One region of the Colwellia sp. E150_009 genome, then DNA from elsewhere that is predicted to be linked to it. Evidence: predicted binding sites of a transcription regulator. Region 1 holds the regulator's gene; each other region holds the start of a gene.
The links. Region 1 encodes FliA, which starts transcription of late flagellar genes. Its sites were predicted from a motif close to CTAAAGNTNNNNNNNNNNNNGCCGATA; they were not measured.

Region 1 (5,664 bases):
ATCAGCACCGAACATATTAATTTAGGGGCAGAACCTCAAATACCTAGCCAAGATGAAAATATTGAAGATCAACTACGTAGCTTTACCGAGCGATTACGCCACTCTAAGCCTGACGGTACTATTCTTTCGCCAGAAGCCGTTAATACACAAAGTAATGGACAAGATGAAAATCATATTTCTTTAGAAGCTGAGCATATGGCAAGCAAAATACAAACAAAGCAGTCTACGGGGCAACAGGCAGATCAAAATGGCTATGCTACCCAAGAAAATTTTGATAAAATGCAGCAAGAAATGGCCTCTATTAGAAAGTTATTAGAGCATCAAGTATCGGGCTTGATGTGGCAAGAGATGGCCCAAAAAGAACCACAGAGAGCGGTCTTAGTTAATCGCCTTTTAGGTTTAGGTTTAAATGACCAAATTGCCGATCAAATAGCGGGTTATGTACCTAGTCAATATAATGACACTGAAGCATGGCAGCAAGCAACTAAGCTAATTGGTGAGCAACTTAATACAACTCAAAACGATATTATTCATCGTGGTGGTGTTGTTGCGTTAGTTGGTCCTACAGGTGTAGGAAAAACAACAACTATTGCTAAACTTGCCGCACGTTTTGCACAAGTACATGGTCATGAGCATGTTGCACTGATTTCAACAGATACATACCGAATAGCGGGTTTTGAACAACTTGCAACCTATGGAAAAATTATTGGTTGCCAAGTAAAGTTGGCAAAAGACAGCCAAGCATTAGATTTATTACTTGAACAGTTTTCTAACAAGAAATTAATTCTAATCGATACGGCAGGTATGGGACAAAGAGATATTCGTTTAGCTGAAAATTTAGCTAACCTAGTAGCTAATACTCGCGTTAGAATAAGAAATTATTTAGTGCTTGCAGCTAACAGCCAGCAACAGGTTATGCAAGAAAATGTAGATAGGTTTAAAAAAGTACCGTTGTCGGGTTCTATTTATACTAAACTTGATGAAAGCGTAAGTATTGGTGAAATAATTACAACTTCAATTCAAAATGGCTTGCCAATAGGTTATCTTACGGATGGGCAGAGAGTGCCAGAAGATATTAAAGTTGCAAATGTTGAAAAATTAGTTACGCTTGCCGATAAAATGGCAGCAAAGAACAATGTCACTTATGCTCAACGAACAGTTAGGCCGATGCCAAGAACGCAAGCCGTAGCTGTATAGCAGCGTTTAAATTGACGTATTTTAGTGAACTATGCATTAACTACTAGCAATAATATAAGAGAAATATAAGAAGTAATAAATGTCAGATCAAGCGAGTGGCTTAAGAAAAATGCAGGACTTAAAAAAAGTTAAAGTAGTAGCAGTTTCAGGTGGCAAGGGAGGGGTTGGTAAAACCAACGTCTCATTAAACACAGCTGTTGCTCTTGGTCAACAAGGTAAACGAGTATTAGTCTTAGATGCCGATTTGGGGTTAGCTAATGTTGATGTTATGTTAGGCTTACGAGTACAACGTAATCTTTCCCATGTGTTATCAGGTGAATGTGAACTAGATGATATTATTATCACTGGCCCTAGTAACATAAAAATTATTCCAGCGACTTCTGGATCTCAATCTATGGTTGATCTAACCCATGCAGAACATGCAGGGTTGATACGTGCTTTTAGCGAAATGAAAACTCAGTTTGATGTACTCATTGTTGATACGGCGGCTGGTATCTCTGATATGGTATTGAGCTTCACTCGCGCAGCACAAGATGTCATGTTAGTTGTATGTGATGAACCTACCTCGATTACCGATTGCTATGCACTAATGAAATTACTTAGTCGAGATCACAATGTTTTCAAATTTAAAGTGGTTGCCAATATGGTGCGCAGTCCTAAAGAAGGGCAACAATTATTTGCAAAATTGACAAAAGTTACGGATAGGTTTTTAGATGTGGCACTTGAATTAGTTGCCGTGATCCCTTTTGATGAAAATATTCGAAAATCAGTGCGCAAGCAGCAAGTGATTGTTGAAGCCTTTCCAGACTCCCCAGCAGCCATTGCATTTAAGGATTTGGCTAAAAATCTTAGTCGTTGGCCAGTACCGCATCAAGCATCAGGTCACTTGGAATTTTTTATTGAACAATTACTCGATTACTAACTTTTAATTAATATCACTCGTTTGTTGAACATTAAAGACCCAACAAGCATTTTAAAATAATTTTGGTGGGAATAGTAAAAAGTGGTAAAAACTAATGCCTATATCAACCCAATTGACAAAACAGTGTTACTTGAACAATATACTGTATTGGTTAAACGAATAGCCTATCACTTGCTAGCACGTTTGCCTGCGAGTGTCATGGTTGATGATTTAATTCAATCGGGTATGATCGGCTTATTTGAAGCAGCGAATAATTTCGACAACACCAAAGGTGCTAGTTTCGAAACGTTTGCAGGTATTCGCATTCGCGGAGCGATGCTTGATGAAATGCGCCGTGGAGATTGGACTCCTAGGTCAGTGCATAAAAATAGCCGTATGGTTACGGAAGCTATTAAGCAACTAGAAGCCAGTTTAGGGCGGGATGTAACAGATATAGAAGTTGCTGAAAAGCTTGAAATTTCATTAAATGAGTATCATCATATATTAAGTGAAGTGAGTACTGGTAAAATACTTGGTATTAATGACTTAGGCGTGAATGAAGATGCACTGATGCTTGATAGCACGTGCCAAAGTGATGACCCATATCAAAGTATTGAGCACAAAGCCTTTAAAAAAGGTTTAAGTGAGTGTATTAGTACTTTACCAGAACGTGAAGCTCTAGTACTGTCTCTATATTACGATGAAGAATTGAATTTACGTGAAATTGGACAAATACTGGATGTGAGTGAATCGCGCGTCAGCCAAATTCATAGTCAAGCAATGCACAGGTTAAAAGCTCGTATGCAATCTTGGCAAAGTTAAGTACAATAATAATTATGTTAACCTTTAGAAATATGAATGTTTAGCCGGAGGGTGTCTTGGATAAAAATATGAAAGTGCTTGTTGTTGATGATTTTTCAACTATGAGACGAATAGTGAAAAATTTGTTACGTGATTTAGGCTTTACAAACATTCAAGAAGCGGATGACGGTAGTACAGCTTTACCTATGCTTCAGAATGGCGATTTTGATTTTGTTGTCACTGATTGGAACATGCCGGGAATGCAAGGTATTGACTTGTTAAAAGCTATTCGCGCAGATGCAAATTTAGCTCACATCCCCGTATTATTAATTACAGCTGAAGCAAAGAAAGAGCAAATAGTAATGGCAGCTCAAGCAGGTGTAAATGGTTATATTGTTAAACCATTTACTGCTGCTACCTTAAAAACGAAATTAGATAAAATCTTCGAACGTTTAGGTTAGTTTTTATTTAGGTGGGCTGCTTACAGTCCACAAAAAACATTTGTTAGTGCTTTGATTAAGTGTTGAGGATATTGCATGAATATGGCAATGGTGGGACGAATTTCATTAGAACAGGCTAGGTCTCTAGTTGAATTTTTAGAAAATGATCAGCAAGAAAAAGCCGATGAGCTTATTTCTAAGATTCAAAATCCAATTAATTCTGATTTATTTGCTGAAATCGGTAAATTAACTCGTCAACTGCATGACTCTTTAACAAATTTCAACATTGATTCACGATTAAGTGATTTAGCAACAGCGGATATTCCTGATGCAAAAGAACGTTTAAATTATGTTATTACCAGCACCGAAGAAGCCGCAAACAAAACAATGGATGCAGTAGAATCTATTTTTCCAGTGCTTGATAACATTGCTGATCAAGTCCGTGCTGTTAACCCCGCATGGACTAAATTAATGAATAATGAGATTGAGCTTAAAGAGTTTAAAGCATTATGTGTGGATCTTGATTGTTTATTAGCGACAACAGGCAAAGAAACCACGCATATCCATAGTTTAATGACCGACGTATTAATGGCGCAAGACTTTCAAGATCTAACGGGACAAGTTATTAGAAAAGTTATTGACTTAGTTAGAGAAGTTGAAGAAAGTTTAATCAATATGTTAACTGCATTTGGTATGACAGCAGACAGTGAACGAGAAAAGTCTGCACCTAAAGTGGGTGAAAACTTAGTTGAAGGGCCAATTGTTAATGCGGAAGAAAGAGATGATGTTGTAGAAGATCAAGATGATGTTGATGATCTTTTATCAAGTTTAGGTTTTTAACAGGAGTTAGTGAATGTCATTTGAAGCAGATGAAGAAATTCTACAGGACTTTTTAGTCGAAGCAGGTGAGATACTTGAATTGCTCTCTGAGCAATTAGTTGAGCTTGAAAATGATGTTGATAATGCTGATTTACTCAATGCTATTTTTCGAGGCTTCCACACCGTAAAAGGTGGCGCAGGCTTTCTGGCTTTAAATGAGCTTGTTGACGTTTGTCATGGCGCAGAAAATATATTCGATTTACTGCGAACAGGAAAACGTACCGTTAATGCTGATTTAATGGATACTATATTATCTGCACTTGACACGATTAATGATATGTTTGACTTAGTCAAAAGCAGAGAACCATTGACCACGGCCGATGCTGCATTACTTGCAGAATTACGCCGCTTAAGTCAACCTGAAGACGCTGCGCCCGTGGTTGAAACACCAATTCCTGAACCTGTTGTTGCTCCACCAGAAGCTACACATCAAGAAGAAATATCAGATGCTAGCGATGATATGAGTGAAGACGAGTTTGAACGTTTGCTTGATGAATTGCATGGTGGTGGTAGCCCTTCAGCAAACACTATACCTTCGGATGATAACTCAGCGAGTACTGATACGAGTGGTGATATTTCTGATGATGAATTTGAATCTTTATTAGATGAACTACACGGACAAGGCGCCTTTTCGTCAGATATAAACAATTCTACAACCTCTACAGCTAGTTCGGATGATGAAATTAATGATGACGAATTTGAAAGTTTGCTTGACGAGTTACATGGCAAAGGTAATGCACCAAAACCCAGTGAAGCCAAGTCATCTGAAGAAATAGCTGCATCAAGTACTCGACCTAGTGATGTGCCAGCGTCATCTGCGACTCCTATTGCACAGCCTGCATCTTCTAGTCCTGCACCACAAGCTAACAAACCTACGCCAGCACCTGCGCCCAAAAAAGCAGCACAACCCGCAACTCCTCAAGGAGAAACAACGGTACGTGTTGATACTAAACGGCTAGATAAAATCATGAATATGGTTGGCGAATTAGTTTTAGTTAGAAATCGCCTAACCAGTTTAGGGTTAACTTCTGACGATGAAGACTTAACCAAAGCGGTATCAAATTTAGATGCAGTCACTACCGATCTGCAAGGTGCGGTAATGAAAACCCGAATGCAGCCAATTAAAAAAGTATTTGGTCGTTTTCCTCGGGTTGTACGTGATTTAGCACGTAGTCTGAATAAAGATATTCAACTAGTACTGGTGGGAGAAGACACAGATTTAGATAAAAACTTAGTTGAAGCATTAGCGGATCCATTAGTGCATTTGGTACGTAATTCTGTTGACCATGGTATTGAAGAACCGAGTATCCGTGAAGAAAAAGGCAAACCTCGTCAAGGTACTGTTACTTTATCAGCATCACAAGAAGGAGACCATATCCTGTTAACCATTAAAGATGATGGTGCAGGTATGGATGCTGAAAAACTGAAAGGAATAGCGATTGACCG
Region 2 (5,664 bases), on a different contig from region 1:
GTTTGTTGTTGTTGACTTGCTTGTTGCATCGCTTTTTGAAAATCCATTCCTTTAGCTTTATAACCTGGGGTGTCAGCATTAGCGATATTGCCAGCAATCACCTCTGCCCGCTTAGCACGCAAAAGCATGCCTTGTGCATGGAGTTCAAAACCTTTGTCAAAGCTAATAGCCATAATAACTCACCGTCAATTATATTTAACGTCATACCATACAAAACCCATGCCAACGAAAGAATACTTAAAACAGAAAAGTAAACAAATAATGAGGAAATTTTCATACTAGCTATATTACGATTGTGATCTTTATATGCGTAAAATAAACAAATGAACGCAAGATGTTCAATTAAAAAATAGTGAACCATCAAGAAGATAGGAGGTTTTAAACAATATACAAGGCAATAGCCTAGTGGAAGTAGCGGTAAACTACTCGAAGCATAAATACGAGTAGTTTATTATTAGCTATTTTTTCTGATAAACAATACCAGGGTTGCAGCGAATCATATGAAAATTATCATTTAATCCAGACAAAGATTCTGATGCACCTAGAAACAAATACCCTCCGTCATTTAAAGCGCCATGAATTTGACTCAAAATGCGTGATTTTATTTCTGGCGAAAAATAAATAAGCACATTTCGACAGAAAACAATATCGAACTTGCCAATTAAACTATAACTATTAAGTAAATTAAGAGAGCGAAAAGTAACCATTTTTTTCACTTCGTCCTTCACCTTTAGCATGCCATTTTCACCTTCTTCAAAAAATTGTCGCTTTCTTTCTTCTGATAAACCACGCGCTAAAGCAAGTGAGTCATATTGACCACGTTTACAGTGCTCAAGCATAGTTGCTGAAATATCAGTACCAACAACTTCTATACCTTTTGAAAAAGAACCCGACTGACTTTTTTGAAACTCTAAAACAGACATAGCAATAGAATAAGGCTCTTGCCCTGAAGAACTTGCTGCTGACCAAATTTTAACTGGCGTTTTTTTATTTAAAAATTTAGGTAAAATACTATTTTTCAATAAACTAAATGGGTATTCATCACGAAACCATAACGTTTCGTTAGTAGTCATGGCATCAACTACCGCCGCACGCAACTGCCGTTCGGTAGGAGACAAAGTTCGAGTGACTAACTCATTAAGAGAATTAAGATCAAATTTGCTCAATAAAGGCGCTAAACGGCTTTTTACAAGATACTGTTTATTTTCGCCTAAGACAATACCACATTGTTGCTCTAAAAATTCACTGATTTGATGATAACTTTTGTCATCAAGTTCTCTTGCTAGCACTATTACTGTGTCCTACTTAATATCATTTATATAGCCACCTTTATTAAGGGTGATTCAGCCATTTTTTAACTGCTGTTGCTAATTCATCAGGATGAAATTTAGGAATAAAATCTTCAGCGCCAACTTTTGCAACCATCGCATTATTAAACACACCACTTAATGATGTATGTAAAATAACAGGCATTTTAGCCATTAATTCATTTCCTTTAACTTCAGCCGTTAAGGTATAACCATCCATTTCAGGCATTTCAATGTCTGACACCATCAAGGCAACTTTTTCAGTGATGCTATGTTCACAAGTGTTAGCAATAGCCAAAAGTTGGTCTAATGCATCCTGACCATTTTTTGCCAATGCCATTTTAATACCTAAAGGCTCTAATGCTCTTTTTACTTGATTACGAGCCACGGTTGAATCATCCGCTATCATAATAATACGCTCACCAAGTCCAACACCTACACTCTCATCTGCAACGCCTTCACTTAACTCAGTTGACACAGGGTTAATTTCATTCAGTATTTTTTCAACATCTAAAATAGAAACCATCTGATCATCTATTTCAGTTACTGCGGTTAAGTAGCTAGACTTTCCCGCACCTTCTGGTGGTGGCATCATATCCTTCCAACTTAACGTAACAATACGCTCAACACCCGCAACCAGAAAACCTTGCACACTACGGTTATACTCAGCAATAATTATAAATGAATCATCTGTTTGCGTTATCGCAGGTCCGCCAATAGCCTTACTCATATCAATAATAGAAATAGTTTGACCACGAATATGCGCCACCCCTTTTATAAAAGGGTCTTGCTTTGGTAACATTGTTAACTTAGGACATTGTAAAACTTCTCGTACTTTAAAAACATTAATACCAAAACGTTGTCTACCTACTAATTTAAAAAGTAATAATTCGAGCCTGTTTTGACCAACAAGCTGTGTTCGTTGATTAACTGCATCTAGTATACCAGCCATAAAAACCTCTTTTGTAATCAATAATCATACACTTTATCTTAAATTAATTTGGAGAAAAGGCATAATTCTTGATTGTATTTATTATAAGTAAAAATAAGTGACAAAAAATTGATACTCAGCAAGCTTTCGCTTTATAAGTAATTAACAAAACGCGTATTAATAAAACTTATACCACAGAACTGATGTAATATATAACTATGTTATCTAAAATTTAAGCATAGTTGAGTATTTGAATTAACCTAGCGAAAATGGCAGAAATATGCGAATAACTAACGTTTTTTTATTATCTATAATGACATTTATTGTATTATCCCCATTGGCAAGCTTTGCCACCACATGGGATAGCGCTTATATTGAGTCATTCGCAAAAAAATTTCTTGAAAGCGAAATAGCACCGCCACCTGAGGGCAAAATTTCTTTTAACATTGCCGATATTGACCCAAGAATCATTATCAAACCTTGTCAAATTCCTCTGACAGCAAATATACCTGAAAATACTGATCGTAGAAATATTAATATTAAAATATCTTGTGATGATTCAACTTCATGGCAAATGTACCTACCAGCTAAAATAGAAAGAACGTTCGCTGTTGTTGTTGCAACCAGTACAATAGAAAAAGGGGCTACTTTAACCAAACAAAATATTGCTATTGAATATATTGCAACAAATAAAATTCGCGGTGAAAGACTGACAGATATAAACCTGGTACTAGGAAGTAAAGCAGAAAAAAGAATTGGATCAGATCATCCCATAACCAGAAGAAATATTTGTTTAGTTTGTAAAGGTGACACAATAACCATTATAGCCAAAAATGAAAATTTCATGATTAAAACTAAAGGCGTGGCGCTTAGCTCTGGAAATCTACATGAACAAATTGAGGTAGAAAACTCTCGCTCTGGGCGAGTAATAAGGCCTAAAATCAGTGCTGTTAATCAGGTGACGATTAACTTATAATTTTAAGGTACAACTGCAAATTAGTCAGGGTAATTTTATATTTTAAAATAATTAGCAAATATTTAATTTTTTATTTAAGTTATCGCATTGTTTGCCGATACAAGGTTAGAAAGTAAATTTTTTTAAAGAGCACCTTACCGTAGGGTAATATTATGACTATAAATATCAATAACTTGAACAACAAAACTCAAGTTAGCCAAAATCAGCAGGCACAAGTTAAACAAGAGGCAAGTCAAACGGCAAATACTAATACGCACGTTAAACATGCTGCTCATGACTCTGTTTCTTTAACACCACAAGCCAAACAACTTGGTGAATTACAAAAGAAAGCAACTGATTTACCAACCATTGATCAGAAAAGAATTGATGAGTTGAAAAAAACAATCGCTGCTGGGGAATATAAAATTGATCCTCAAAAACTTGCAGCAAGTATCGCTAGTTTTGAATTTGATTTGCTTTAGTTTGCTTTGTACCCCAGAATACGGGGCTCTAAGTGTGTCTATTATCTAAAGGTACTTATATGTCAGCTTCGCCTCAGTCAAAGGAATTACTTTCTCAACAATACCTTCAACTACAAGAGCTTGAGCAATTAATTATTGACGAAAAGCATATTTTACAGCAACACCAACCTAAAGATTTATTACAAATTAGCGAGAAAAAGAACCAAATATTACTCGCAATTCAAGCGCTAGATAAACAAATTAGTGTTAGCCGTGCGTTTGCCACAGATAAAGCGGCAGGTTACCTAGAGCAAGAACTGCTAGACATTGAACATTTACTTACATCTTGCCAAGAAAAAAACCAAATCAATGGTCAAATAATAACGCAATCTCAACTCGCAGTTGAGCGCATGAAAACAAGCTTACTAGAAGGTCATAACAAAGCATCTATGACTTATGATAGTAAAGGCAAAAAAAGTGGCGGGTTAAGCAGTATAGGTTTAAAAGCCTAAACAACGCGAGTTTAGGCATTAAGTTGTCGTCAATAAATACATCCCAACAAGATAAATTATATCAACTCTGATAAAATTAGAAATACTGTACATCTCTGATTTCTTTACGATTTAAACTTGCTTGATAGATTTCATATACATCTTTAAAGTCTAACTGTAATTCTGTTGTGTAGGTATCGCCTACTGGGTAGCTTTTCACAACTTTAGCCCCTTTGATCAACCCTTGCACTGAAGAAGCCAATTGTTGGTTTTCGATTAGCATGTCTGCCATTGTTGTTTTACTACTCACTTGTTGCCCATATACTTGTTCAGCTAGCTCTAAATAAGCGGCAATTTTTGACGCCTTAATGGCCATTAACATCCGCTGAGTTTCATGTGTTGATTTTTGTAAACTTATTGACGCATAACCAACACCATGAATAATAGGGAATGTTTCTGGAGCCACTGCTTGCCACTGAACATGCTTATCATACACGCTACTACATGCACTAATCAGCATAATACTTGAAACAGACATTAAAATTTTACAGAATGTATTTCTCATGATTCCACCTATTTTCAACTTCAGTTATTTTTGAATTTCAACTGCACGTTGATCTTCAATGAGCAGGTTATTACTTCGAATTATCATTCCATCCTTTAATTTAACATTATCGCTATTACTTTTTTCTTCACCTAAAACCCATGAAGGAATAAACGACTGAGCTGTTGCAACAACAACATGCGATTGAATGCCAATCATACGCGCATTTATAATAATACCGTCTTCTTGTTCCATCATGGTGCCCGCTACTATATAGTCAATAATCTGACGCTCAGGCAATTCCTTCCAATCACGACTAAATACATAATCACCCTCTTTAGTAACACGAATATGCCCTGTAGCCTTAAAATCAATAACCACTAAACCATGATGTTGCAATTCATGTACAAAGTTTTCAGCAATTTGGTTACCCAACCAATTAGTTGACTCTAAGTCACTCAAATTAACAAAAGAAGCAACAGCCACAGGCGTTTTTTTATTAACAAAGGCACTACTTTTTAACATTTGATATGCTAAACCTTTTACCATATCATTTATTGCATGCTTAGGTAGATTATAACTGTCTATTTTTCCTTTATCTTCTTGTTTCAATTTATAAAAATTGTCTTCCTTCACTGAATTACTACACGACATAAGTACTGGTAGCAGCAATAATGGTATAAGCCACTTTTTCATGGTATTCCCCTTAAAAATTCAACACCCATGTTAGATATCCACTAACATAAATACTGACAACTTTATTTATTCGGTTATTTATAGCTAAATAATAATGCACATTTCAAGCCAAGCAGTTTCATAACTAAAAATAAATCAAAATAAATAGGCACAATTTGTGCATCTCTATACACTAAATACTAATTAGACAAAGTAACCACTGATTACTTGTACTAACATTATACTATGCCAAAAATAGCCCCAAATAGGCTTTTCGTTTTCATGAGAGAGTATATGTAC
Region 3 (5,664 bases), on a different contig from region 1:
TTTTAGTTTTGGCTTGTTTCTTGATTATAAAATACTCAAGAGGGGCTTCTTTATGTTAATAAGCTTCTAAAGATAACTATTAGGAGATTATTATGGCTTTATCAGTAGTAACTAACATTTCATCGCTTAACGCTCAACGAAATTTAACAAAATCTGGTGATGGTTTAGCAACATCTATGCAACGTTTATCGTCAGGTATGCGTATTAACAGCGCGAAAGACGATGCTGCTGGTATGCAAATAGCCAACCGTTTAACCTCACAAGTAAATGGTTTAGGTGTGGCGCAACGAAATGCTAATGATGGTATTTCAATGGCGCAAACCGCTGAAGGTGCGATGCAAGAATCGTCAAATATATTGCAACGTATGCGTGACTTAGCATTGCAATCAGCGAATGGATCAAATTCTGCTGATGATAGGGAGTCACTACAAAAAGAAATTGGGGCTTTACAGCAAGAGTTGACCCGTATTGCGGAGACCACAAAATTTGGCGCGACTAGTTTGCTTGATGGTAGCTTTGGTACTAAGCAATTTCAAGTAGGGGCTAATGCAAACGAAACCATTAATGTTACTTTAGGTAATATGGCAGCAGATGCCATTGGTGCTCATCAAATTAAGGGCGCGGGTACTGCAGCTGCAGCCAATAGTGTTGGCGATATTGAAGCGTCGCTGTTAGCTGCTAATATGGGAACAACGGGAGATACCTGGAATATAAACGGTACCGATGTTACTTTTTCAAGTGGTAGTGGTGCTTCTCAAATAGCGGCCAATATCAATGATGAGTCTACAGGTGTCACTGCTGAGGCCGTACTAACTACACGTATACAGGGTTTATCAGCTTCTGATGCAGGAATTTTTAATATTTATAAAGAAGGCAGTATTGAAGATACTTTCGACCTTGCTTCTTACGGTGGCGATATGGAGCGCTTAACTGAAGATCTACAAGCAGCAGGGTATAATGCCGTTTTTGATCAAGATTTAAACTCAGGTGCGGGTGGTATAGATGTTACTGCAACGGATATTGATGGTTTTGAAGTAACAGCTTCTGCTGCGGGTACTATACAAATGGGGCCAGCTGGAGGGTTACTCACTTCGGGCGCAGGTGCTTTGTCTCATTCAGCAGAGTTACATTTATCTTCAGCAGAAAAAGTTGGTATTTCAGGTAACACTGTTAATGAAATATTAGGACAAGGTTTTAACGGCAATAATATTGCTTCTGCTGGTGGCACAAGTGCTTTAAACTCTGTTGAAGATATTGATATATCAGGTGTTACAGCGGCTAACTCGCAAGCTGCTATTGAAGTTATAGATGCGGCGTTATCACAAATAGACGAGAATCGTGCCGATTTAGGTGCAGTGCAAAATCGATTTACGCATACCATAAGTAATTTAGCCAACGTACAAGAAAATGTATCGGCCTCTAGAAGCCGAATTCAAGACACTGATTTTGCAAAAGAAACTGCTGAAATGACAAAAAATCAAATTCTACAGCAAGCAGGAACCAGCATATTGTCGCAAGCGAACCAGATACCACAAGCCGCTATCAGCTTATTGGGCGGATAATTTAGATAAATTTAACCATTGTCATGTTTTATTGGGCTAATCTGTTATGGTTTAGCCCTTTTTTGTGCCTAGTGATATTGTCTTGAGCTTGTATGATCGGCATCTTTTATTTGTATTTAGAAATAAAAATAAATTTATTAAGAGTAACCTGTAATTTTATTTTTATGATAAATACTTATTAAACAATGAGTTCTGTTGCTTGTTGTTCGAGAAAGGTGTTTTTTTTAATCTTTTTTATAAAAAAGATTAAAGTTAATTTTTAAGCTGCCGTTAAGGTGTTTAGTGCAGGGCTGCTTTGATTAATTTGTTGGAAATATTATCGATTAATTAACGGCTTCTGGTTAAAACAGCTAACTAAATAATTACATTACGTAATCAGGAGTTTACCATGGCTTTATCAGTAATAACTAATACCTCATCAATTAATGCGCAACGCAACTTAGGCAAATCAAGCGAAGGGTTACAAACGTCAATGCAACGCTTATCTTCTGGTATGCGTATTAACAGTGCAAAAGATGATGCTGCGGGTATGCAAATTGCTAACCGTTTGTCTTCACAAATCAATGGTTTAGGCGTAGCACAACGAAATGCTAATGACGGTATTTCAATGGCACAAACTGCTGAGGGTGCTATGCAAGAATCGTCAGCTATCTTACAACGTATGCGTGATTTAGCATTACAATCAGCTAACGGTTCAAATGGTGCAGACGACCGTGCAGCTCTTCAAAAAGAAGTAGGTGCTTTGCAACAAGAGCTAACCCGTATTTCTGAAACTACAAAGTTTGGTGCTACAGCATTACTTGATGGCAGCTTTGGTACTAAACAATTCCAAATTGGTGCTAATGCTAATGAAACCATTAATGTGACTTTAGGTGATATGGCGGCTGATGCTATTGGCGTTAATGAAATCAAAGGTGAAGGTGCTTTATCATCTACAGGTATTGGTGATATGCAAACCGTCGCACTGGCAGCTAATATGGATACAACGGCAGATGTTTTAAATATTAATGGTAAGGATGTTACTGTTAATAATAAAGATGGCGCTGCAACAATCGCGGACAGTATTAATGCTGTTGCTGCAGGTGTTACTGCGGTAGCAAGCTTAGAGACAACTATTTCGGGAATTAAAGCGGCTAGTTCATCTACTATTGAAATATCTAAAGGTGGCGCAGCGGTTGACACCTATGACTTAGGTACTTTTGGTGGTGACTCTGCTCGTTTAGCTGAAGAAATGCAAGCTGATGGTTACGATGCCGTATATGATGAAGATACAGACACCATTACTTTTAAAGCAACTGATGTTGATGGTATTGAAGCAACAGGTGCTAACGATACAAGTGCTTTTACTATTGGTGGTCAAGCAGTTGCCTCTACAACAGGTTCACTAAGTGTTTCTGCAGAGCTTAACTTGTCATCGGCAGATAAAATTGGTGTGACAGGTGCTACAGTGAGTGAAATTCTAGGTACAGGGTCAGCCGCTATTGCTTCTACGGGTGGTTCAAGTGCATTAACAAGTATTGAGTCAATTGATATTTCAGGTGTAGATTCATCAGGCGCTCAAAGTGCAATTTTAGCGATTGATGCGGCATTGGCTCAAATCGATTCAAGCCGAGCTGATTTAGGTGCGGTACAAAACCGTTTTTCTCATACTATTAGTAACTTAGCTAACGTTCAAGAGAATGTGTCAGCATCGCGTAGTCGAATTGAAGATACTGATTTTGCTACAGAAACGGCACAAATGACTAAAAACCAAATATTGCAACAAGCAGGTACGTCAATTTTGGCGCAGTCTAACCAATTACCACAAGCTGCATTAAGCCTTATTGGTTAATACAGTATAGGTTCAGGTTCAACCTAAGTATGAAAAAGGAAGGAGCCAAAACTCCTTCCTTTTTGTGTTTTGATAAAGTAGCCACGATAATTTATACTGATTATTGGTGTATATATCTATTATAAAAGCCGTGGTGTAATGTAAAACAAGGAGCATGCAATGAATGTTATCCAAAATGTTAATGAGCTAGGGTCATCAGGCTTAGCGTCTGAATATAAGCGTACTAGTGATACCATTACACACAGTAATGCGGCTGATAACCAAGCTGAAGAAGTCATTACAGAAGATCAGCAAGTTAAAGTTATTCAAAGTTCAGCAGAAGGTGCAGCTGATCAACCATTAACAGCTGAACAGTTAGATAAAGTGGCGCAACAATTGCAGGATTTTGTTGGGGATTTAAATCGAAACATAGAGTTTTCAGTTGATGAAGATTCAGGTCGAGACGTTATTAAAGTAATAGACAAAGACTCGGGTGATTTACTTAAACAATATCCCTCAGAAGAAGTACTAACTTTAGTGTCTAAATTATCAGACATGGTTGGTGGTTTTATTGATGCGAAAGTCTAGTTTTTAGTGAAGTTTAACTATTAAATCCAGTACTTTATTAATGTTATAAATTAAAAGAGAGGTTAACATGGCAGGTATTTCATTTACAGGGATAGGCTCTGGCCTCGAAGTGTCTACAATAGTTGATGCCATTGTTAATTCTGAAAAAGTACCTTATGAATCTCGAATAGCTAGTTTACAAGGCGCGTATACTACAGATATTTCAGCTGTTGGTGCATTAAAATCAGCATTAGAAGCAGTTACTACTTCATTTGAAAGTCTTGGTGATATTGATAAATATCAAAATCGTACTGCAAGTGGTAGGGATGATTTTGTTAGCCTTAGTTCAGATAAAGATGCTGAAGTTGGTCAATATTCGGTTCAAGTTGAAGCGCTAGCGACCCAGCATAAATTAATGTCTTCTGCTATTGATGGCGATGAAGCGGTAGGAGAAGGTACGCTTTCTATAACCTCTGGTGATAATTCGTTTGATGTATTAGTGTCTGATACTGCAACGTTAAGTGATATTCGTGATGCGATAAACGACAGCGCAGAAAACTCTTCCGTTAGTGCCACTATTATTACCGATAGCTCAGGTCAACACTTAGTTTTAAATAGTAAAAATACAGGCCTAGATAACGCTATTACTATTACCGCTTCAGAAGAGAGTAATCAATTAAAGTCAACCGCAGGTTTTGCTTCATCAGACACGTTTGGCTCAGGTACGTTATCTTTTGGGTCTGATGGCAATAACTTTGACATTGCTATAGGTGCTACAGATACTTTGTCAGATATAGTAACGGCTATTAATGAAAGTGAAGATAATACCTCTGTTGTTGCCAGAGTAGTTACTGATGCTACAGGGCAGCATTTAGTTTTTAACTCTATTGAGCCAGGCAGTGCCAATGCTGTTACGGTTACTGCGGCTGATGACGATGGTAATAATGCCGATGCAGCAGGAATTTCTCAGTTTGCCTCTGCCAATATGGACACCCCGAGTGTAACTAACGATGATAATTCGGGCTTGTCTCGTTTGACCGCTGCAGCTAATAATAAGTTAACCTCTGTTAATGGTTTTACTTCAACCGACACCGTTGGCTCAGGCACATTATCATTTAGTTCTGATGGGAATAGCTTTGATGTAGCAATTGGTACGTATGATACGTTAAAAGATATTATGTCAGCGATTAATGAGAACAGTGAAAACACTTCTATTAAAGCTAGCATCGTCAATGATGCTTCAGGCGACCACTTGGTATTCAGTAGTAGGCAGTCAGGTGATGCTCATGCCATTACGGTAACCGCACTAGATGATGATGGTAATGATAATGATATGACGGGTATCTCACAGTTTAACTCTGTTAATCAAACCGCCACCACTAATATTGAAAACATGTCAGAAATTGACAAAGCTACCGATGCTAAAATTACAATTGATGGCACAATCTCTGTTACCAGTAGTTCTAATACGTTTGACTCTGTTATCGACGGTATCACTATTACAGCAAACAAAGTACATGATGTTGACGATGACATTAGTAATATAGCGATTAAAGAAGATAACAGTAATATAGCCGCAGGCATTAATACTTTTATTGAAAGTTTTAATGCGTTGGTTGATTTAAGTGCACAGCTCGGCAAGTCGGGGTTAAATGAGAATGGAGAATTTGAAAATGCAGGGGTTTTAGCTGGTGACTCTATGCTTCGTGGTGTTATGACTAAAAT
Region 4 (5,664 bases), on a different contig from region 1:
TAAATTCAGACGTTGACTACTACACCCAGACTTTAGCAAATGGAACCGTTGTAGAAATACGAGATCACCGATTAAATAACGGTAAAACGATTAAAACCTATACCGATATAACCGAACGTTATCGCAATGCTGAATCACTAAGGCAAAGTGAAAGTTGGCTACGATTAATTACAGACAATGTACCTGCGATGATTGCGTATGTTGGTAAAGATCTAAAATATCAATTCACCAATCAAGTATATGTTGACTGGTACGGTTGGCCTCAAGGTGGCCTTAATGGGCTAGAGCTAGAACTAAGTCGAGTTCATACAGACTTTACTCAATTGAAACCCTACCTTGATCGCGCATTAAACGGGGAAAGTGTTAGTTTTGAAATTGAAGAAAGAAATAAATTTAATGAGCCAAATTACTTATTAAAATCTTATGTGCCTAACCGAGATGTGCATGGCGAGGTACAAGGTTTTTTTGTACTCATTCGCGATATTACTGAACGACGTAAAAATGCCCTTGCTTTACAAAAAGCACATGACTTGCTTGAAGTTAGAGTGAAAGAAAGAACATCTCAATTACAAAGTTTAAATAACACATTACAACTCGAGGTAGAAGAACGTCGACAAGCTCAAGCTAACCTGCTAAAAGCCAAAAGCGAAGCAGAATTTGCTAACAGTTCTAAAACTAAGTTTCTCGCAGCAGTAAGTCATGATTTACTCCAACCCTTGAATGCTGCACAGCTTTTTACTAGTTCACTAATGGAAGCTCCATTTGAAGGGAAAACCAAAACATTACTTGGCTCGGTTGCTAATTCATTAGATGATTTAGAAAACTTAATATGTACTTTAGTTGATATTTCAAAGCTTGATGCTGGTGTTGTAAAAGCCGATAAATGCTCATTCAAACTTTCTGAACTACTCAACAATCTGGTCAGTGAATACCAACAAATCAGCCTACAGTTTCAAGTAGAATTGCGGTATGTCAGCAGTGACGTAGTAATAAACAGTGATAGTGTATTACTAGCCAGAATATTGCGTAATTTTCTCTCTAATGCTTTTAGATACGCTGGTAATGGTAAAGTATTACTTGGTTGCAGACGGCAAGGGAATCAAATATCGATCGAAGTATGGGACAACGGCATGGGTATTGCCCAAGACCAAATACAAGAAATATTTAAAGAATTCAAACGGCTAAAACCTTCTCAAAATGCCTTTCGTAATGGGCTAGGGTTAGGCTTAGCTATTGTTGATAAAATATCAAAAGTGCTTGAGCACCCTATTATGGTTAATTCTACTTTAAACAAAGGGTCAGTATTCTCTGTTAAAGTACCATTGGGCGAATTAAACCAAGTATCACGGTCAAATGATCCTACACAATTTATGCTAGCAACCTCCGTATTAACAAATAGTAATATTTGGCTTATTGATAATGATGCTAACGTCTGTGCAGGCATGTCACAGCTACTTGAAGGGTGGGGTTGTATCGTAACAACCGCAATAAGTCTAGAACACCTTCAACAGCAGGTCGACACTAATCATGATCACGCCGATATTCTAATAGTAGACTATCATCTTGATGATGACGTAAATGGCTTAGACGTTGCCAATGAAATTAATAATTGTCGCGATTTACCCTTACCTGTCATGATGATCACGGCAAATTACAGCAAAGAACTAAAAAATGAAGTCAGTAATAGCGATATACTGTTATTAAACAAACCTGTAAAACCGATGAAACTAAAAACATCCATGTTATATTTATTGAAATAATAATAAAGATATTAAAGGAAATCACTTGAGCTAAAATCAGCACTATCATGTTATGTGCTTTCATCACAGCGCTGATTCAGTTCAAGATTAAAGAAAACACAACTAACCTAATAGTTTTGCTAAACCTTGAGTTAATACTTGTTTTGCCTGTTGGCCTTCTTCCGTATCTAAATAACGTTGAGCACTTGCAATAAAGCTGGTGATCATTTCTGGTTTTAAGCCGAGTGCTTCAAACTGTCTTTTAACATCATTAATAGATTTTAATGACTCATTGTATTCTGAAGCCTTATCAAGTAATCCACCTAAACCTTCACCAGAGCTAAGTTGACTAATATCAGGCATTTGTCCAACTAGCCCTTCAACCCCTGGTAACGATTTAGCAAGCTGGCCAAATTGATCACTTGATACATTGTTTTTCACATAGTTCAAAATTGCACCCATGCCTCCAGATGCTTGGTCTGTGTTTACACCCAACCCACTCGTTAACATATCAACCAAACCATCACTACTTAACTTTGCAACTGCATTTTGTTCTTGAGTATCACCCAAACCAACAAGGTTTTTTAAACTGTCCAGCCAGCTAGTTTCTTCTGCTATTGCTGAACTACTCAAGGTGGCAACAGTTAAAAGTAAGATAAGCTTTTTCATAAAATTTCCTATAGTGTAAAAATATAATTTGTTTAAAAACTAGTATACAACAATTCTCATTCAACACAGGAACAATAATACTAGTCTACATTCTGGTTAGCGAAATTACAGATATTAGCTTTCTGTTTTAATTGTGACCTCTAGCTGCTTACTTTCTCCCGCAAACCATTTTTGCACATAGATAGAACCTAAAATAGGTGGCATACCATTTTCAGGTACTTCTTTATATCGAATACTATTTTTATTGTGCTTTTCAAATTCAAACTTAATTGTTTTTTCAGACAAAACCAACTCACTTTTAGTTAATATTTACACTGTTTTATATTATATAAATGACGATAAATAAATTCTAGCCCTTACTGTGCTGGCTCTTCCTCGGTTCTATTAAATGATTCAACAAAAGACTGCAAGCCTTCCTGAACTAAAGCATAAGTTTTATCAATAGTATCGCTAATATCTCCCTCAAGCACGTTCAAACTGGTTAGTACTTCTTTAGCTTCATCAAAACCTTGCTCTATACCCCCGCCAATAATATTAACAAAAGCATTTAAAGCTTCTTCTTCGTCCATTTCTGGGTGTTGTTCTCGATACGAACTTAGAAATTGGGTACTAAAAGAAACAATTCGCTCTGCCACTGCTTCAGGGCTAAAGTCTACGCCCGACTCATAAGCCTCTTCAACAGTATTCTCAACGCCCATTTCATTAAGTGCTTCATTAATTCCTTGTAGGGCTGTTTTTAATACCAGCGATAAAGGCTGATCAGCAATACTTGTATTGTAGTTCAAAGAAGATTCTATAATCGCAGCATTAAGCTGTTGTTTATTAGAGAGACTGATTGGCGCTTGCGCTTCCTCAATTTTTTGATCATCTTCAAGCTTAGAGGCTTGTTGACCCGTAGACATGTTATCTACTTTATCAGCCGACTTTGATAATGCTCGTGCATCTTGACTATAGGTGGTATTAGGGGGTATTGATGAACTCATAACACTTGCCTCTGTTTATTAAACCATACTTAGGTATCGGCTAAGTTAATTATAACTTAAGAATTAAATAACGCAGGTTTAAAAAAGAATTCAAGCTTTAATTAAACTTGCCGATAACTAGATTAAGCACTATTATTTAACAACCTTATATCTTTACCTGTTTATTATTACGGAGAGGCATTATGTCTATCAATATCAATAGTTCCCCAAGTTTTGCCCCTGCTAATGGTGGTGATGGCACAATATTACGTGTCGCGGTAAAAGCAAAAGAACTTGCGGAAGAAGAAGGTCAAATGGCATTGCAATTAATTGAAAGCGCAGCACCTTCTACTTCTAATAGCACAAGCAGTCCCGTAGGAAATATTGGCAACAATATAAACATTCAAGCTTAAGAAATAGATAGTTGTTTGACGCAAACAACTGGGCCAAAAGGCATTAGATAGTAATCTGTAAGAGATACCTTTACAGATTACTTATATGTTATCGCGGTGTAATTTATTCACTATCGCTATAGAGTTCAACCCGATTTCTCCCATTAGCTTTTGCTCTGTACATTGCAATATCGGCTTTTTCTATTAGTTGGTCTCTTGTTGAACCATGGGTAGGATAAGTTGAAACCCCCATACTAACTGTCAACGAGATTTCAGTTTTATCAGCGAGTGTAATGCGATTACTTTCAATGGTTTTGCATAACTTCTGAGCCACTGTATGCTGTTTCGCTTCTTCTAAATCAGGTAAAAGTACGAGAAACTCTTCTCCTCCCCAGCGAAACAATAAGTCATTTTCTCTAAGGTGCTCCTCCATTTTATTAACAAAGGCTTTTAAAGCGATATCCCCTACTCGATGCCCATATTGATCATTGATGGCTTTAAAATAATCTATATCAATAAAAACAACGGCAAATGGTTCGCCGTTAATGCGAGAAGTAGCAATTTGTTGTTCCAAAATCTCATGACAAACCCGACGGTTAAAAGCTCCTGTGAGTTCGTCTCGTGCAGCTTGGTTTTCTAACCTTTCTTGTAGAGCAACCTGATCCGTCACGTTCTGTACCATGCCAGCAACAATAGCTGGGGCACCTTGTGCATTTCTTTTGCTGACTTTTCCTCTGTCATCAACCCAAATATAGTGACCAGCTCGATTTCTTAAACGGTATTTAGCTTCAAACTTATCGGTACGTCCTTGCAAATGTTCTTGCATTACGGCAAGCACTCTATTTTTATCATCAGGGTGAATACCATCTATCCAAAAATCAACCTTTGATGCATCTTCCTCGGGGCCATAACCTCGCATTTGCATCAGTTTGGGACTGACATACAGGCTATCATTCTCAATGTTCCACTCCCATATTCCATCTGAAGCTTCATAAAGTGCATACCACAGACTATGCTTATGCGCCTCCATTTCTTTGTCTCTCATTTGACGTAAGCTAATATCACGAGCAACAGATAAGAAAAAATGCTGTCCCTCATAGTATATATTAGACGTACGAACCTCTACGGGGAAAGAACGGCCGCCTTTACGTTGATGATATCCTAAAAATACATAAGGCTTTTGTGATTGTGAAATGACTTCAGCAATTTCGCTCCAATGTGGTTGATTAAAAACGGAATCTTGTAGACTTAAAACAGAGTTATTAATAATTTCTGCTTCTGTCATCCCCACAGATTCACAAGCCATTTTATTTGCATATAAAATATTGGAGGATTCAGGATCAATAAGGTAAACAGCTTCGGGAAGATGATTAAGGGCAGAAGTTAATAGTAAATTATGAGACACTGTGCTGCATGCTATATCAATGTCTTTTGTAGTTTTTTTCATACTTCGTCTACCTAAAGTGGAATGTATGGAAAACTCCACATTACAATCAATGAATTTGAGCTCATAGAAATAACACTGTAGATATTTCTGAAAAGAAATATCTAGCAGATCCATGTGTGCGTTATAATCTTACACGATATGATCACTAAACGATAACCGTATTTCCCAAGAAAAATACACTTTTATGCCTATTTATTTTCAAACAGCATAGCAAGTAAACGGTAAAGTAATTCAAACAAAAAAAAGCGTTTACTTGAAATCAAGTAAACGCATTATAAAACATAAAACACTAGGGAAATAACATATTCATATAGTAAGAGTATCCCAAAGTGGAAAAGTTCCCTTTATAAGAAAAAAAATTGATAAACTTCTAATACTCAATACCTAATATTAATACGGTGCAGGATATTCTCGTAATACCTTATCTATATCACTTAATACTGCTGTACTGAGTT

Region 2: flgM (flagellar biosynthesis anti-sigma factor FlgM) is a predicted target of FliA. The motif match lies at 3,288-3,314, and genes of this name have one in related genera.
Region 3: ACE1OF_RS02090 (flagellin N-terminal helical domain-containing protein) is a predicted target of FliA. The motif match lies at 1,809-1,835, and genes of this name have one in related genera.
Region 4: ACE1OF_RS18160 (cytoplasmic protein) is a predicted target of FliA. The motif match lies at 3,481-3,507, and genes of this name have one in related genera.

The regions. Positions count from the first base shown of each region.
Region 1 is NZ_JBHFOM010000005.1:150,712-156,375, forward strand. It holds gene flhF (flagellar biosynthesis protein FlhF) at 1-1,197, shown strand, start outside; gene ACE1OF_RS04190 (MinD/ParA family ATP-binding protein) at 1,277-2,119, shown strand; gene ACE1OF_RS04195 (RNA polymerase sigma factor FliA) at 2,201-2,920, shown strand; gene cheY (chemotaxis response regulator CheY) at 2,977-3,360, shown strand; gene ACE1OF_RS04205 (protein phosphatase CheZ) at 3,436-4,179, shown strand; gene ACE1OF_RS04210 (chemotaxis protein CheW) at 4,193-5,664, shown strand, end outside.
Region 2 is NZ_JBHFOM010000062.1:3,367-9,030, forward strand. It holds gene flgB (flagellar basal body rod protein FlgB) at 1-173, opposite strand, end outside; gene ACE1OF_RS18545 (CheR family methyltransferase) at 459-1,289, opposite strand; gene ACE1OF_RS18550 (chemotaxis protein) at 1,333-2,259, opposite strand; gene flgA (flagellar basal body P-ring formation chaperone FlgA) at 2,519-3,214, shown strand; gene flgM (flagellar biosynthesis anti-sigma factor FlgM) at 3,367-3,675, shown strand; gene flgN (flagellar export chaperone FlgN) at 3,735-4,166, shown strand; gene ACE1OF_RS18570 (LPP20 family lipoprotein) at 4,243-4,710, opposite strand; gene ACE1OF_RS18575 (FlgO family outer membrane protein) at 4,735-5,385, opposite strand; gene ACE1OF_RS18580 (flagellar assembly protein T N-terminal domain-containing protein) at 5,659-5,664, shown strand, end outside.
Region 3 is NZ_JBHFOM010000003.1:10,030-15,693, forward strand. It holds gene ACE1OF_RS02085 (flagellin) at 93-1,562, shown strand; gene ACE1OF_RS02090 (flagellin N-terminal helical domain-containing protein) at 1,951-3,393, shown strand; gene ACE1OF_RS02095 (flagellar protein FlaG) at 3,553-3,960, shown strand; gene fliD (flagellar filament capping protein FliD) at 4,028-5,664, shown strand, end outside.
Region 4 is NZ_JBHFOM010000058.1:6,228-11,891, reverse strand. It holds gene ACE1OF_RS18180 (NahK/ErcS family hybrid sensor histidine kinase/response regulator) at 1-1,760, shown strand, start outside; gene ACE1OF_RS18175 (DUF2780 domain-containing protein) at 1,863-2,408, opposite strand; gene ACE1OF_RS18170 (hypothetical protein) at 2,523-2,693, opposite strand; gene ACE1OF_RS18165 (DUF5610 domain-containing protein) at 2,765-3,391, opposite strand; gene ACE1OF_RS18160 (cytoplasmic protein) at 3,574-3,783, shown strand; gene ACE1OF_RS18155 (sensor domain-containing diguanylate cyclase) at 3,887-5,209, opposite strand; gene ACE1OF_RS18150 (aldo/keto reductase) at 5,600-5,664, opposite strand, start outside.